DNA from 3 places in the Plantactinospora sp. BC1 genome. Region 3 is predicted to be linked to each of the others. Evidence: riboswitches for the same ligand, from Rfam matches in the RefSeq annotation. Region 3 holds a riboswitch; each other region holds the start of a gene.
What was found. A riboswitch is a leader RNA that binds a small molecule or an ion and turns the genes downstream of it on or off. The one in region 3 is predicted to bind S-adenosylmethionine.

Region 1: another riboswitch for S-adenosylmethionine. It lies ahead of C6361_RS09580 (ABC transporter substrate-binding protein); the one in region 3 lies ahead of thrC (threonine synthase).
Region 2: another riboswitch for S-adenosylmethionine. It lies ahead of C6361_RS06335 (GNAT family N-acetyltransferase); the one in region 3 lies ahead of thrC (threonine synthase).

Annotation. Positions count from the first base shown of each region.
Region 1 covers NZ_CP028158.1:2,283,543-2,288,052, forward strand. The annotation lists gene hrpA (ATP-dependent RNA helicase HrpA) at 1-1,680, shown strand, start outside; SAM riboswitch class I at 1,787-1,878, shown strand; gene C6361_RS09580 (ABC transporter substrate-binding protein) at 2,140-3,021, shown strand; gene C6361_RS09585 (amino acid ABC transporter permease) at 3,104-3,898, shown strand; gene C6361_RS09590 (amino acid ABC transporter ATP-binding protein) at 3,891-4,510, shown strand, end outside.
Region 2 covers NZ_CP028158.1:1,497,894-1,502,403, reverse strand. The annotation lists gene C6361_RS06345 (alpha/beta fold hydrolase) at 1-673, opposite strand, end outside; gene C6361_RS06340 (SRPBCC family protein) at 670-1,134, opposite strand; SAM riboswitch class IV at 1,292-1,407, shown strand; gene C6361_RS06335 (GNAT family N-acetyltransferase) at 1,420-2,049, shown strand; gene C6361_RS06330 (DUF6585 family protein) at 2,095-2,853, opposite strand; gene C6361_RS06325 (DUF2625 family protein) at 3,137-3,856, opposite strand; gene C6361_RS06320 (hypothetical protein) at 3,995-4,510, shown strand, end outside.
Region 3 covers NZ_CP028158.1:2,606,575-2,611,084, reverse strand. The annotation lists gene thrC (threonine synthase) at 152-1,447, opposite strand; SAM riboswitch class I at 1,461-1,577, opposite strand; gene C6361_RS11040 (dienelactone hydrolase family protein) at 1,767-2,510, shown strand; gene C6361_RS11035 (DUF6295 family protein) at 2,578-2,856, shown strand; gene C6361_RS11030 (oxidoreductase) at 2,909-3,799, opposite strand; gene C6361_RS11025 (ABC transporter permease) at 4,018-4,510, opposite strand, start outside.

The sequences.
Region 1 (4,510 bases), 320 kb from region 3:
CCGGCGCAGAGCCGGGAACTGTTCATCCGGCACGCGCTGGTGGAGGGTGACTGGCAGACCCACCACCGGTTCTTCCACGACAACCGCGCGCTGCTCGACGAGGTGGAGGAGCTGGAGCACCGGGCCCGGCGCCGGGACATCCTGGTCGACGACGAGACGCTGTACGCCTTCTACGAGCAGCGGATCCCCGCCGAGGTGGTCTCCGGCCGGCACTTCGACGCCTGGTGGAAAAAGACCCGCCGGGACCGGCCCGACCTGCTCACCTTCGACCGGCAGATGCTGGTCAACGAGGGGCGGGGCGGGGTCGACGCGGCCGACTACCCCGACGAGTGGCACTCGGACGGGGTGGCGCTGCCGCTGACGTACCGGTTCGAGCCGGGGACCGAGACCGACGGGGTGACGGTGGACATCCCGCTGCCGATGCTCAACCAGGTCGACGCGGAGAGCTTCGACTGGCAGGTACCGGGGCTGCGCGAGGAACTCGTGGTGGCGCTGATCCGGTCGCTGCCGAAGGCGGTGCGCCGGAATTTCGTCCCGGTGCCGGACTACGCCCGGGCGGTGCTGGCCTCGATCACACCCGGCCGGGAGCCGCTGCTCGACGCGCTGACCCGGGAGCTGCGCCGGATGACCGGGGTGACCGTGCCCCGGGACGCCTGGGACCTGGCGAAGCTGCCGGCACACCTGCGCCCCACCTTCCGGGTGGTCGGCGAGGAGCGGCAGACCGTCGCCGAGGGCAAGGACCTGCCGGCGCTGCAACGGCAGCTCACCACCCAGGTACGCCGGATGGTGGCCGCCGCCGCCCCGGACGTCGAACGGTCCGGGCTGCGGGAGTGGAGCATCGGCACGCTGCCGCGCTCGATCGAGCAGGATCGGGCCGGCTACCTGGTGACCGCCTACCCGGCCCTGGTCGACGAGGGCGACAGCGTCGGGGTACGGGTCTTCGAGACCGAGGCCGAGCAGGGTCGCCAGATGTGGGCCGGTACCCGGCGACTGCTCCGGCTGACCCTCGGCTCGCCGCAGAAGTTCGTCTCCGGTCGGCTCTCCAACGAGGCGAAGCTGGCGCTGAGCCGCAACCCGCACCGCAACGTGCAGGAGCTGCTCGACGACGCCGCCGACGCGGCGGTGGACAAGTTGATCGCCGACGCCGGCGGGCCGGCCTGGGACGCCGAGGGGTTCGCCGCGCTGCGCGACCGGGTCCGGGCGGATCTGGTCGACACCACCGTCGAGGTCGTCGACCGGGTACGCCGGGTGCTCGCCGCCGCCTACGCGGTCGAGCAGCGGCTGGCCCGGACCAACGACCTGACCATGGTGGCGGCGTTAACCGACATCCGGGCCCAGCTCTCCGGGCTGGTGCACCGCGGCTTCGTCACCGAGACCGGGTACGCCCGCCTCGCCGACCTGCCCCGCTATCTGACCGCGATCGAGCGTCGCCTCGACCGGCTGCCGCAGAACCCGCAGCGGGACCGCGACCAGCAGGCCCGGATCGAGCAGGTGCAGCAGGAGTACCGGGAGATGGTCGACGCGCTGCCACCCGCCCGCCGGGGTTCCGACGCGGTACGGCAGATCCGCTGGATGATCGAGGAACTCCGGGTGAACGTCTTCGCCCAGGCGCTCGGTACGCCGTACCCGATCTCGGAACAGCGGATCTACCGGGCGATGGACGTCGCCGAGGCGGGCTGAGGCCCCGCACCGGCCGGACGCCCCGGGGCGGCGGGTGGCGAGCGACACAGCCATCCCGGCCCTGACCAGTTGGAATGTCGGTACCCGGGTTTAGTAGGCTGACCTCCGGCCATCCAGAGCGACCGAGAGACCTGGCTCGTCGACGTCGCAGCAACCCCCCACCGTGGGTGCGGGTGCTACCGCCAGGACCGATGGAGGTTCAGCAGTGCGCAGCATCCGAGCCGGGCGGGCGAGCCGGCTGCATGTCGTCTGGCACCGGTGGCGTCGACACGTCGACCTCTGCCGGACCAGCACCATGCTCTGTCGGGCCTCGGCCTGACCGCGACCGCCGGTCGGCGGCATTCCGACCATCTCGTCAGCACCCCCTGAGCGACGCCGTCGGCGTACCGCCCGCGACCTGACCGGTCCGGGTGGTTCTCCGGCACGCCGTCGCCGGATATTTCATGGAGTTTCAGCACAATGCGCATCAACCCTCTCGCCACCCGCCTCCTCTCCGGCGTCGCCGCCGTCGCGCTGCTCGGCGCGGTCGCCGCCTGCGGCGGCTCGTCGTCGGGCGACACCGCCGACAACCCGTACGACCTGCTGCAACCCGGGACCCTGCGGGTCGGCACCCTGACCGACGCGCCGCCGAACGTCTTCCTCTCCGACGGCAAGTTCACCGGCTTCGACAACGACCTGATGACCGCCGTCGCGGGCAAGCTCGGGCTCAAGGTCGAGTTCGTCGGCACCGAGTTCTCCGCGCTGCTCGCCCAGGTCAACAACCACAAGTTCGACGCCGGCTCGTCGTCGATCACCATCACCGAGGCGCGGCGCAAGACCGTCGACTTCACCAACGGGTACGACTTCGGCTACTTCGGACTCGACGTACCGGCCGGCTCGCCGATCAGGAGCTTCGCCGAGCTGAAGGGGAAGCGGGTGGTCGTGGTGCAGGGCACCGTGCAGGACGACTACGCCACCAAGGAGGGCCTGGACCCGGTCCGGGTACCCGACTACAACGGCGCGATCAACCAGCTCAGGTCGAAGACCGCCGACGCCTGGATCGCGCCCGCCGAGATCGGCGAGAAGTCCGCACAGGAGAGCGGCGGCAAGATCGTACTGGCCGAGAAGCAGCTCAGCTCGGCACCGACCGCGTTCGCGGTGGCCAAGGGCGCCGACCCGCTGCGCGAGGCGCTGAACTCCGCACTCGACCAGGTGATCGAGGACGGCACCTGGACCCGCCTCCAGGAGCAGTACTACCCCGGTCGGCCGGTACCGGAGAGCTTCAAGCCGGGCAGCGGCACGGTGACGTACCCGCCGGTCAAGGCCGGTCCGACGAGCCCGGCCGCCACCCCGGCGAGCTGACCCGGCCAGCACATCAGACAGTCGTCGGCCGGCCGCCCGGGGCGGCCGGCCGACGACTGGTGGATCCGAGACAGGTGAGGCGATGGAGACCCTGGCGACGTTGTGGGAGACGTTCTTCGACTGGGAGTCGATGCGCGAGGCGCTGCCCGAGATGCTCACGGTCGGGCTGCCCAACACGCTGCTGCTGGCGCTGCTCTCCGCCATCGTGGGGACGCTGCTCGGCATGCTGCTGGCGATGGCCGGGCTGTCCCGGAGCCGGTGGCTGCGCTGGCCGGCCCGGATCTACACCGACGTGTTCCGGGGACTGCCGGCCGCCGTCACCATCCTGCTGATCGGGGTCGGGCTGGCACCGCTCGGGCTCGCCTGGTGGGGACCGAACCCCTATCCGCTGGGCATCCTGGCGCTGTCGCTGATCGCGGCGGCGTACATCGGGGAGATCTTCCGGTCCGGCATCCAGAGCGTGGAGGCCAGCCAACTGGAGGCGACCCGGGCGCTGGGACTGTCGCACGGCGCCGCCATGCGCCTGGTGATCATCCCGCAGGGCGTACGCCGGGTGCTGCCGGCCTGGGTCAACCAGCTCATCGCGCTGATCAAGGACTCCAGCCTGGTCTACTTCCTCGGCCTGGTGGCCAGCCAGCGGGAACTGTTCCGGATCGGCCAGGACTACGCGGCGAACACCGGCAACGAGTCCGCGCTGCTGCTCGCCGGACTCTTCTACCTGGTCATCACCGTGCCGCTGACCCACCTCGTCAACTGGGTCGACCGGCGGCTGCGCGACGGCCGGGCCGGTGGCCCGGAACCCGACGAGGAGGACCCGGTGGCGCTGGCCGGCGAGACCGCGCTACCGACGGGTGGAAGGGGAACCCAGCATGCCTGAGTCTGTCAGTCCGACGGTGTCGGCCCGGCCCGCCGAGGCGGGTCCCGGATACGAGTCGGTGAGCGTCGCGACCCGGGACGTACATCTGGCGTTCGGCCGGAACCAGGTGCTGCGCGGCATCGACCTGGAGGTCGGCCGGGGCGAGACCGCCTGCGTGATCGGCCCCTCCGGCTCCGGTAAGTCCACCCTGCTCCGGGTCGTCAACCGGCTGCTGGAGCCGGACCGCGGCGACGTACTGCTGGACGGCGTGAGCGTGCTCGACCAGGACCCGGACGCGCTGCGCCAGCGGATCGGCATGGTCTTCCAGCAGTTCAACCTCTTCCCGCACATGACGGTACTGCGCAACGTCACACTCGCCCTCCGGCAGCTCAGGAAGCTCTCCAAGGACGAGGCCACCGAGCTGGCGCTGCGCCAGCTCGACCTGGTGGGGCTACGACACAAGGCGGACGTACGGCCCGGCCGGCTCTCCGGCGGCCAGCAGCAGCGGGTGGCCATCGCCCGGGCGCTGGCGATGTCGCCCCGGGTGATGCTCTTCGACGAGGCGACCTCGGCGCTCGACCCCGAACTGGTCAAGGGCGTGCTCTCGCTGATGGCGGACCTGGCCGGTCAGGG
Region 2 (4,510 bases), 1.1 Mb from region 3:
GGAGGGAGCCCCAACCGTCCCGGGTCAGCCGGGTGGTGCCGCGCATCATGCTGACCGGGGCGTCCGGGGTGAGCAGGCCCAGGGCGGCGTCGGCGACGACCGGGGCGACGTCGCCGTAGAACGCGTCGCGAAGCTGCTGACGATAGCCGGGGTCGTTCGAGGCGAGGTCGAGCCGCAGCGCCCCGATCACCCCCGGATCGCCCCGAAGGGCGGGCAGCACCAGCGCGCCCGCGTTCTCCGGCAGCGCGAAGTACCCCTCGGCCGCCCGGTCCGAGCCGGGCATGATGGCGGCGAGGTAGACGGCGTGCGCCACCAGTTCGGGAACCTGCTGCGCCGCCCGGGTCAGGACGGGGCCGCCCATGCTGTGCGCCACCACCGTGACCGGGCCGCCACGGCCCAGCCATTCGATCTGCGAGACCAGCAGCTCGGCCGCTCGGTCGAGGTCCACCTCCGCCACCGGCGAAACCTCGGTGGCCAGCGCGGCCGGGTCGAACGGACGCACGGTCAGGCACTCGGGTCGACGGGCGCGCAGCCCGTGCCCGGCCATGTCGACCGCCAGGGTCGGGCGGCCGTACGGCACGAGCTGGGCGATGACCTCCGTCCAGCACCAGGCACCGTGCCAGGAGCCGTGCAGCAACAGGATCGGGGTCGACCCGGGCCGTGCGGTGGTCACACCGATTCTCCTGCCGGTCGGGCGCCGGTTTCCGCACACCTCTTCAGCGCGCTCAGCCAGTCGCGCAGCGAGGCCTCCAGCGCGGTGCGCAGGTTGGTCGGATCGACCCGGACGGGCTCGCCGTCCCAGGACTCCTCGGTCCGGACAAGGACGCCCTCGGGCTGCGGGCTGAACGTCCACACGTGCAGGCCGTCGATGCCGCGTGTCCGGCCACCCCAGGCGATGCGCCGCTGCGGCACGAGTTCACCTATCGTGGACGTGATCTCCAAGCCTGCGGTGCACCAGTCGAAGGTGGCGCCGACCCGCAGCGGCCCGCGCAGGTTCGCCCGCTCGATGTGCGGGTTCCACTCCGGCCAACGGTCGATGTCGGTGTGCAGGTTCCACACCGTGCCGGGCGCGGCGCGGGTGAAGACCTCCAGTTCGACGACCACCGGGGCGTTGCGGTTGACGTCCATCGCCATACGCACAGCGTTCCGGGCCGACCGACGGCAGACATCCGGCAACTGACGCGTCTTCATCCATCGAAATCGGGCTATGTCCGGAGGCCGGCCTTCCGGCGCCTCCGGCGCTCCTCGGCGCTCCGGTCGCGACGGGGGCGGTGCTACGATCGCCGGTACAGGTCATGAGCGCCAGCGCCAAGCCCCGGCTCGCTGGCCGGCAACCCTCCGTTCGCGGGCGGGGTGCTCCGGGTGAGGACCAGGCTCGGCACGAGCGATGCCGAGCAAGCCGCGAAGCAGGAGGTCCCGGTGTCGTCGATCCCTTCCTTCGACCAGGACACGGCACCCGAACAGCACCCCACGCCAACCGGCCGGGTACTACTGCGCCTCGCCGGCGCCGACGACGCCGAGCAGATCGCCCGACTGCACGCCGAGAGTTGGCGCCGGCACTACCGTGGCGCCTACGCCGACTCCTTCCTCGACGGTGACGTCGCCGCTGACCGGCACTCGGTCTGGTCGGCCCGCCTGGCTGCCCCGACCAACAGCCGGACCGTGGTGGCCGAAGAGGAGGGCCGACTCGTCGGCTTCGTCCACGTCGTGTTCGACCACGACCCCCGGTGGGGCAGCCTGGTCGACAATCTGCACGTCGTGCACGGCCACCAGCGGACCGGTGTCGGCAGCAGGCTCCTGGCCCGCGCCGCCCGAGCCGTCCTGGAACACGCGACGGCGGAACGGATGTACCTCTGGGTGCTGGAGCAGAACACGGCGGCGCAGCGCTTCTACCGCGCCTGCGGAGCCCGCAGCGTCGAGACGGCGACGGCGTCACCGCCCGGCGGAGACCCGTCCCGACTCAACGGTGCTCCCCGCAAGTTCCGGATGGCCTGGCCGGACGTCACGGAGCCGAGTGGCCTCGACACCCGACGCCGAGACGACGGGTAGCGCAGCACGCTCTCGGCGCCGGAACCCGCTCCTGGCGCCCCCCGGTCAAGGCAGCGCCCTCGCCGGGTTCGCCGTCCCACCGCGTGTGGTGGACGCGATCCTGAGCAGGCAGGCGAGATCCGGGATCGTCCGGACCTGCCGGGAGATGACCTGCCGGCCGGCCCGGTTCCAGATGCGCAGCCGCACCCGCCCCCGCTCCACCCGTGCGACGTCCGACCAGGCCACGAATCGCCGGCCGTCGCGCACTCCTGCGGCGCTGAGGGTGATCGGGCCGAAGACACTGGTGCCGGTCTCGGCGATCTCCGCGGTCCGGCGCGGGTAGGTCGTCTCGGTCACGGCCCGCTCCACGGCCCCGGCGAGCCGGCCGAGGCCCGCGTACGGGGGCCTGGCCAGGTTCAACGTCGTGCCGTCGGTCAGCTCCAGTACGCAGCGCGGGAACTCCTCCACCGGGCCGAGCTGGTAGATCCGGGTGGTCCAGACCCGGACGTGCGCGACCTCGGCCCAGCGGAGCAGGCGGGTCACGGTGGTCGTCCCGGTGGTGGTGAGCAGGCCACCGGTGCAGAGGTACAGGTGACAGCGGGACCTGCGCCAGGCGGGTACGGCGAACAGCACCCCGAGCCCACCGGCCCCGGCACCGATCGCCCGCCCGACCTCGTCGCCGAAAACCAACCCGGACACCCCGAGTACGCCGCAGGTGACGGCGAAACTCAGCTCCATCGCCACCGCCTGTCGATAGCGCTCGACCACCTCACCGAGGCCGGTCTCCGCGACGATCTCCGTGATCTCGGGCGGGCAGTTCCGCATCCGACGCTCACCTCCCGGACGATCCTGCGACGTATCGGTTCCCATCGTCGTCCGGGCGGTCAACGGGTCGCCGGCTGGAACGGCCGGGACCGGTGGCGGCGCGGGGTGCGCCACCACCACCAGCACCACTCGATGCGACGATCAGGTCCAGCTCGGTCGCCGGCGCTGCCCGCCACCGGCCAACGCTAACGACACGACGGCAGGGCCACGCCGAACGCCCCCGACAGAGCCTCCACTCGACCCTCCGGCCGTACCCGCGACCCTGACCGGCAAAGAGATCCGGCTACCGCACGTCGATCCGTACCGCTTCCGCGTCTGGATTGGCGGCGAGGAACGCGACCGTCTCGTCCTGGATCGCGAACAGTTCGCGCAGCGGGGCCGGCCGACGTGCGGTGGCGGCGAGGTCCTCCTGCGCCTCGCTGGACCACAGGAACGGGTAGACCGCCAACCCGTGTGACGCCGGCAGTTGCTCGACCTCGGCGCGCCATCCGGGCCAGCGCTGCGACTCGTAGAACTCGGCCGTCCCGCCGGCTGCGATCCAGGACAGCCAGGCGCCGTGCCCGCAGCCGAGCTCCTCCCACTCCAGGCTGTCGGGCGCGAAGTAGCAGACCTCGCCGGGCTCGCCCGGGCGGCCGATCGCGGCCGGACCGGCGCCGCTGACCTCGAACCGGCCGCCGAGCACGTCGTGGCCGACCAGCAGGGCCGCGGGCGGTTGGCCGTCACCGGGTAGGCCGTTGGCCTCGGCCAACGAGGGCAGACCCCGCTCGGGGCTGCCGCCGCCGAGCACCCGCAGCCAGCCGCCGTCGACCAACAGGCCGCCGGTGTGCAGCGCCAGGGCGCCCAGACGGGACCGGGCGGTGACCTGGAGCCGGTGCAGGCAATCCCGACCGGCCTCCGGATCGACCGGAAGGACTTCGACAGCCGGGCCGAGCGCGGCCAGCTCCGCTTCGAGTACCGGCCATGCCGGGTCCGGAGTGTGGATCAGGTCGTCAACGGGCCGCATCGCGCCATTATGGGTCACCCCCCGAAAGGAGGCGGTGCGGCGCGGACGGCGACGGGGCAGGGCGCGCGGCGACCGGGCGCAGGTGGGCGCGTCAGGTCAGGTGATCGAGGGCGCTGTCCGCCGAAGTACGGTCACCCGGTGACCGCGTACGACATCGCCGCCGGACTGCCCGGCATCGACCGGCTGCGGCAGCGCTGCAAGGCACTGGCCGTGCTCGACCGCATCATCGACGACGGGGACGGCTACTACGCCTACACCTCGGCCTGGGGTGCGGACGAGGCGGCGCTGATGAGCAACGGCAGCGGCGACGAGTGGGCCGTGGTGTTCACCGCCGACGGCGCGTTCATCCGGGTCTTCGATCACGAGTCGGCGATGTCGCCCTACGGCGGTCCGGACCACGAGCTGTGGCCGGGCCTGCTCGACGGTCTCCCCGTGGTGTTTCGTCCGCTGGTGGAGGAGCCCGCCTTCGGCGACGAGGCCGGGCGGTTCGTCGCCACCGCGGTGCTGTGGCGGTTGGTTGGCGACGACCGCTGGCACGCCGGTGAAGGCATCACCTTCCCGCCACCGAGCGGGTTCGACGATGATGGCGGGCCGGACGGGTCCGGGATGCTCGAGATCCTGCTCGACGACATCGTCGACCGGTTCGTCGAGTTC
Region 3 (4,510 bases):
CGTCACGGGCGGCAAAAGAGCAGCTACGCACCGCATCCGTACCGCCGGCTTCGGCGGGCCGCCGATGGGACCGAACGATTCCACCTGCAAGTTGCACGTGCATCTGCCCGAGCACGCTTCGGGCAGATGCCAAAAATTTCTTCCGGAAAATTCAGCCGAGCAGCCCGGCGTCGCGGACGGCCCGCAGCGACGGCTTGACCCGGTACGTCGGACCGACCTGTGCCGCCACCGCGTCCAGGGTCTTGAGGCCCTCGCCGGTGTTGAAGACCACCGTCTCGGCGTCCGGATCCAGCCGGCCGCTCGCCACCAGCTTGCCGAGTACGGCCACGGTGACCCCGCCGGCCGTCTCGGCGAAGACGCCGGTGGTCCGGGCCAACTGCCGGATGGCGGCGCGGATCTCGTCGTCGTCGGCGTAGTCCATCCAGCCGCCGGTACGGCGCACCGCCTCCAGTGCGTAGAGCCCGGCGGCCGGGTCGCCGATGTTGAGCGACTTGGCGATCCCGGTCGGCCGGACCGGGGTGATCACGTCGGTGTCGGCGTGCAGCGCGACGGCGATCGGGTTGCAGCCGACCGACTGGGCGCCGAAGACCTTCCAGCCGTTCGGCGGCGCCTCGACCAGTCCGATCTCGACCAGCTCGCTGAACGCCTTGTCAATCTTGGTGAGCAGCTCGCCACTGGCCATCGGGATGACCACCTGCTCGGGAATCCGCCACCCCAACTGCTCGGCCACCTCGTAACCCAGCGTCTTGGAGCCCTCGGCGTAGTACGGCCGGACGTTCACGTTGACGAAGGCGGTGTCCTCGAACTCGTCGGTCTCGACCAGCTCGCCGCAGAGCCGGTTGACGTCGTCGTACGAGCCGTCGATCGCGACCACGTCGCCGCCGTAGACGGCGGTGGTCACCACCTTGCCCTGCTCCAGGTCGCCGGGGATGAAGACGATCGACGGCACCCCGGCCCGGGCCGCGTGCGCGGCGACCGAGTTCGCCAGGTTGCCGGTCGAGGCACAGGCGAACCGGGTGAAGCCGAGACCACGGGCGGCGGTCAACGCCACCGACACCACCCGGTCCTTGAACGAGTGCGTGGGGTTGGCGCTGTCGTCCTTGACCCAGAGCGGCGCCCGGATGCCCAGCTCGGCGGCGAGGCCGGCGGCCGGCACCAGCGGGGTCAACCCCGGGTCGAGGGTGACCCGGGTGGTCGGGTCCTGGCCGGTCGGCAGCAGCGCGGCGTACCGCCAGAGGTTCTTCGGGCCGGCCTCGATGTCGGCCCTGGTGACCCGGGCCAGGGTCGCGGCGTCGTAGCCGACCTCCAGCGGGCCGAAACACTCGTAACAGGCGTGCTGCGCGACCAGCGGATATTCGGTGCCGCAGCCGCGACAGACGAGAACGCGGGCGGGGTTGGGTGCCACCGGGCTGGTCTGGCTGGGGGTCGCGTCGATGATCGACGTCATGGCGATAGCCGTCCTCTCATCTTTCCCTGGCGCCGCACCGCGCGGCGGGGACGGATTTGGCACCTGCTCCGCCGTGGAGTGGTTGCCGGGGCGTCATCGGGCCGTATCCCTCAGCCCCTCTGGATGAGGTATGAAGTTGTGCCGACAGTCTACGGGCACCGCAGGCCGCTGTCCCGGGTCTGTTCGCGGTGTGAGGAAGATCCCCGCACCGGGTCACCGGACCGCCGCCGACCGCCGGCTGAAATAGTTACCCGGGCTAATGAGAATTCGGGTACGGCCGGCGGACGCGGTCCGGCCGGGCAGGACGGGAGCAACGACGGTGCGGGACGGGATGCAGGCCGGAACGGTCCGGATCACCGGGGCGGGCGGCGACGAGATCGAGGCATATCTCGCCCAGCCCCTCGATGCCACGCCGCACGGCGGGGTGGTGGTGATCCACCACATGCCCGGCTACGACGAGCCGACAAAGGAGATCACGCGTCGGCTGGCCAGCTACGGGTACGCGGCGATCTGCCCCAACCTCTACTCCCGGGAGGCACCCGGCGCCAGCCCCGACGACGCGGCGGCGACGGCACGGGCCGCCGGTGGCGTACCCGACGACCGGCTCGTCGGCGACGTCGGCGGCGCCGCCGACCACCTGCGCGGGCTGCCGGCCTCGAACGGCAGGGTCGGGGTGATCGGGTACTGCTCCGGTGGCCGGCAGGCGTTCCTGGCCGCCACCCGACTGCCGCTGGACGCCGCCGTCGACTGCTACGGCGCGTTCGTGGTCGGCAACCCGCCGGAGAGCTTCCCGCTGGCGGTGAAGCCGCTGCTCGACCAGGCCGACCGGCTCTCCTGCCCGCTGCTCGGGCTCTTCGGCGCCGAGGACCAGTACCCCTCCCCGGCCCAGATGGACGAGCTGTCCCGGGAGCTGACCCGGCTCGGCAAGCCGCACGAGTTCCACACCTTCGCCGACGCCGGGCACGGCTTCTTCGCCGTCGACCGGCCCAGCTACCGGCCGCTGGCCGCCACCGAGGGGTGGCAACGGGTCCGGGACTTCTTCGACCGGCACCTGAACGCCTGACCGGCGAATCCCCTCCGTCCGAGTCCCCTCCTCCGAGTCCCCTCCGTCCGAGCCCGAGGAGGCCGGCATGTGCACGTACGTCACGGTGAAGCGCGAGGTCGACGGCAGCGGCAAGGGTGCCGGCGGCTGGTTCCCGGTCAGCCACACCTGCGTCTACGTGGACCATCCGACGCACGCGCCGTACGCACACACCCTCAACATCGACTTTCTGAACCCGGCCGCCGGCCCGGGGGCGCGGGTCGCGGTCGAGCTGACCGAGGAGTCCGCGCTCGCCCTGGTCGAGGCGATCCAGGCCGCCCTGGCCGCCGCGCCGGCCGGGCTGGCCAGCCGCGACCAGCAGGTCTGACCCGGAGTACCCGTGGCCGGGACACGAGCCCCGGCACGGGCACCCCGGGCGGTCAGCCGGCCTGGTCGAGCCGGGCCAGTTCGTCCGGGCTGAGCCGCAGGGCGCCGGCCGCCACGTTCGCGACCAGGTGCTCCGGATTGCCGGTACCCGGAATAGCCAGGACGTGCGGGCCCCGGTGCAACGTCCAGGCGAGCCGGACCTGTGCCACCGTCGCGCCGTGCGCCCGCGCCACCGCCCGCAGCTCCGCATCGGAGTCACCGGCGGCGGTCGCGCCCGCCTCCCGGCCGGCGCCCGCGATCGCGAAGAACGGCACGAAGGCGACGCCCTGCTCGGCGCAGATCCGCACCAGGTCGTCGGCGCTACGCCGGTAGTCGACGCCGTACGGGTTCTGCACGCAGACCACCGGCGCGACTGCCTGCGCCTCGGCGAGCTGCTCCGGCCGTACGTTGGAGACGCCCAGGTGCCGGATCAGCCCGGCGTCGCGCAGCTCGGCCAGTACCCCGAACCGCTCCGCGATCGGTTCGGGGCCGTGCACCCGCAGGTTCACCAGGTCGAGGTGGTCCCGGCCGAGCTGCCGCAGGTTCTCCTCGACCTGGCCGCGCAACTGCTCCGGCCGGGCCGGCGGCAGCCACTCGCCCGACGGGTCCCGCCCCGGCCCGACCTTGGTGGCGATGACCAGGTCCTCCGGGTACGGCGCCAGCGCCCGGTTGATCAGTTCGTTGGCCGACCGCAGCGGCGAGAAGTAGAACGCGGCGGTGTCGATGTGGTTCACCCCGAGTTCGACGGCCCGGCGGAGCACCGCCACCGCCCGGTCCCGGTCGCTCGGCCCGCCGTCGGAGTTCCGGGTCAGCCGCATCGCGCCGAAGCCGATCCGGTTGACCGTCAGGTCGCCGAGCCGCCAGGTGCCGGCGGACGCCGCACTCACCTCGTCGGATCCTGTCATCGCCGAACGCCTCCTCGTGCGCTGTCCACCCGTGGTCGGCCGACCGCCACCGCAGTGGTCGACGGTCGGCACGGCGGCGAAGACTAGCCGGTCGCCCACCCGGCCGGACAGGGCACTACCTGCGGATTTCGTCGATGTCCCGTGCGACAATGGTGTGGTCGGGCCGCGTGTCGCCGTGCAGCGCCCGACTGCCGTCCGGGCGCCCCGGAGCCGCCGACTCAGAGCGCCCGGGACTGCCGCACCAGGGCCCGGCCCACCCCGGCCACCGCGACGACGGCGACCACCCCGAGCAGCAGGAAGTGCGGCCAGACCTCCGCGAACCCGCGCAGCAGCGCCTCCCGGAGCGCGGTGACGCCATGGCTGACCGGGTTGACCACGGCGAGGATCCGCGGCACCGTACCGAGATTCTCGATCGGATAGAACGACGGGCTGGCGAAGAGCAGCAGCGGGACCAGCACGTTCACCAGTACGGTGAACCGCTGCGCGTCCCGCACCACGGTGGCGAGCAGCAGGCAGAGCGCGTTGAACGCCAGCGCGGCGAGCAGCGCCCCGCAGAGCAGCGCGGCCCAGCGATCCGCCGGCCAGCGAACCCGGAACAGTGCCGCCGAGGCCGCCAGCGCGGCGACCGTCTGCACCGACACCAGGGCGGAGCCGGCGAGCAGCTTGCCGGCGACGTACTGCCACCGGGTCAGCGGGTACGACCACAGCTCC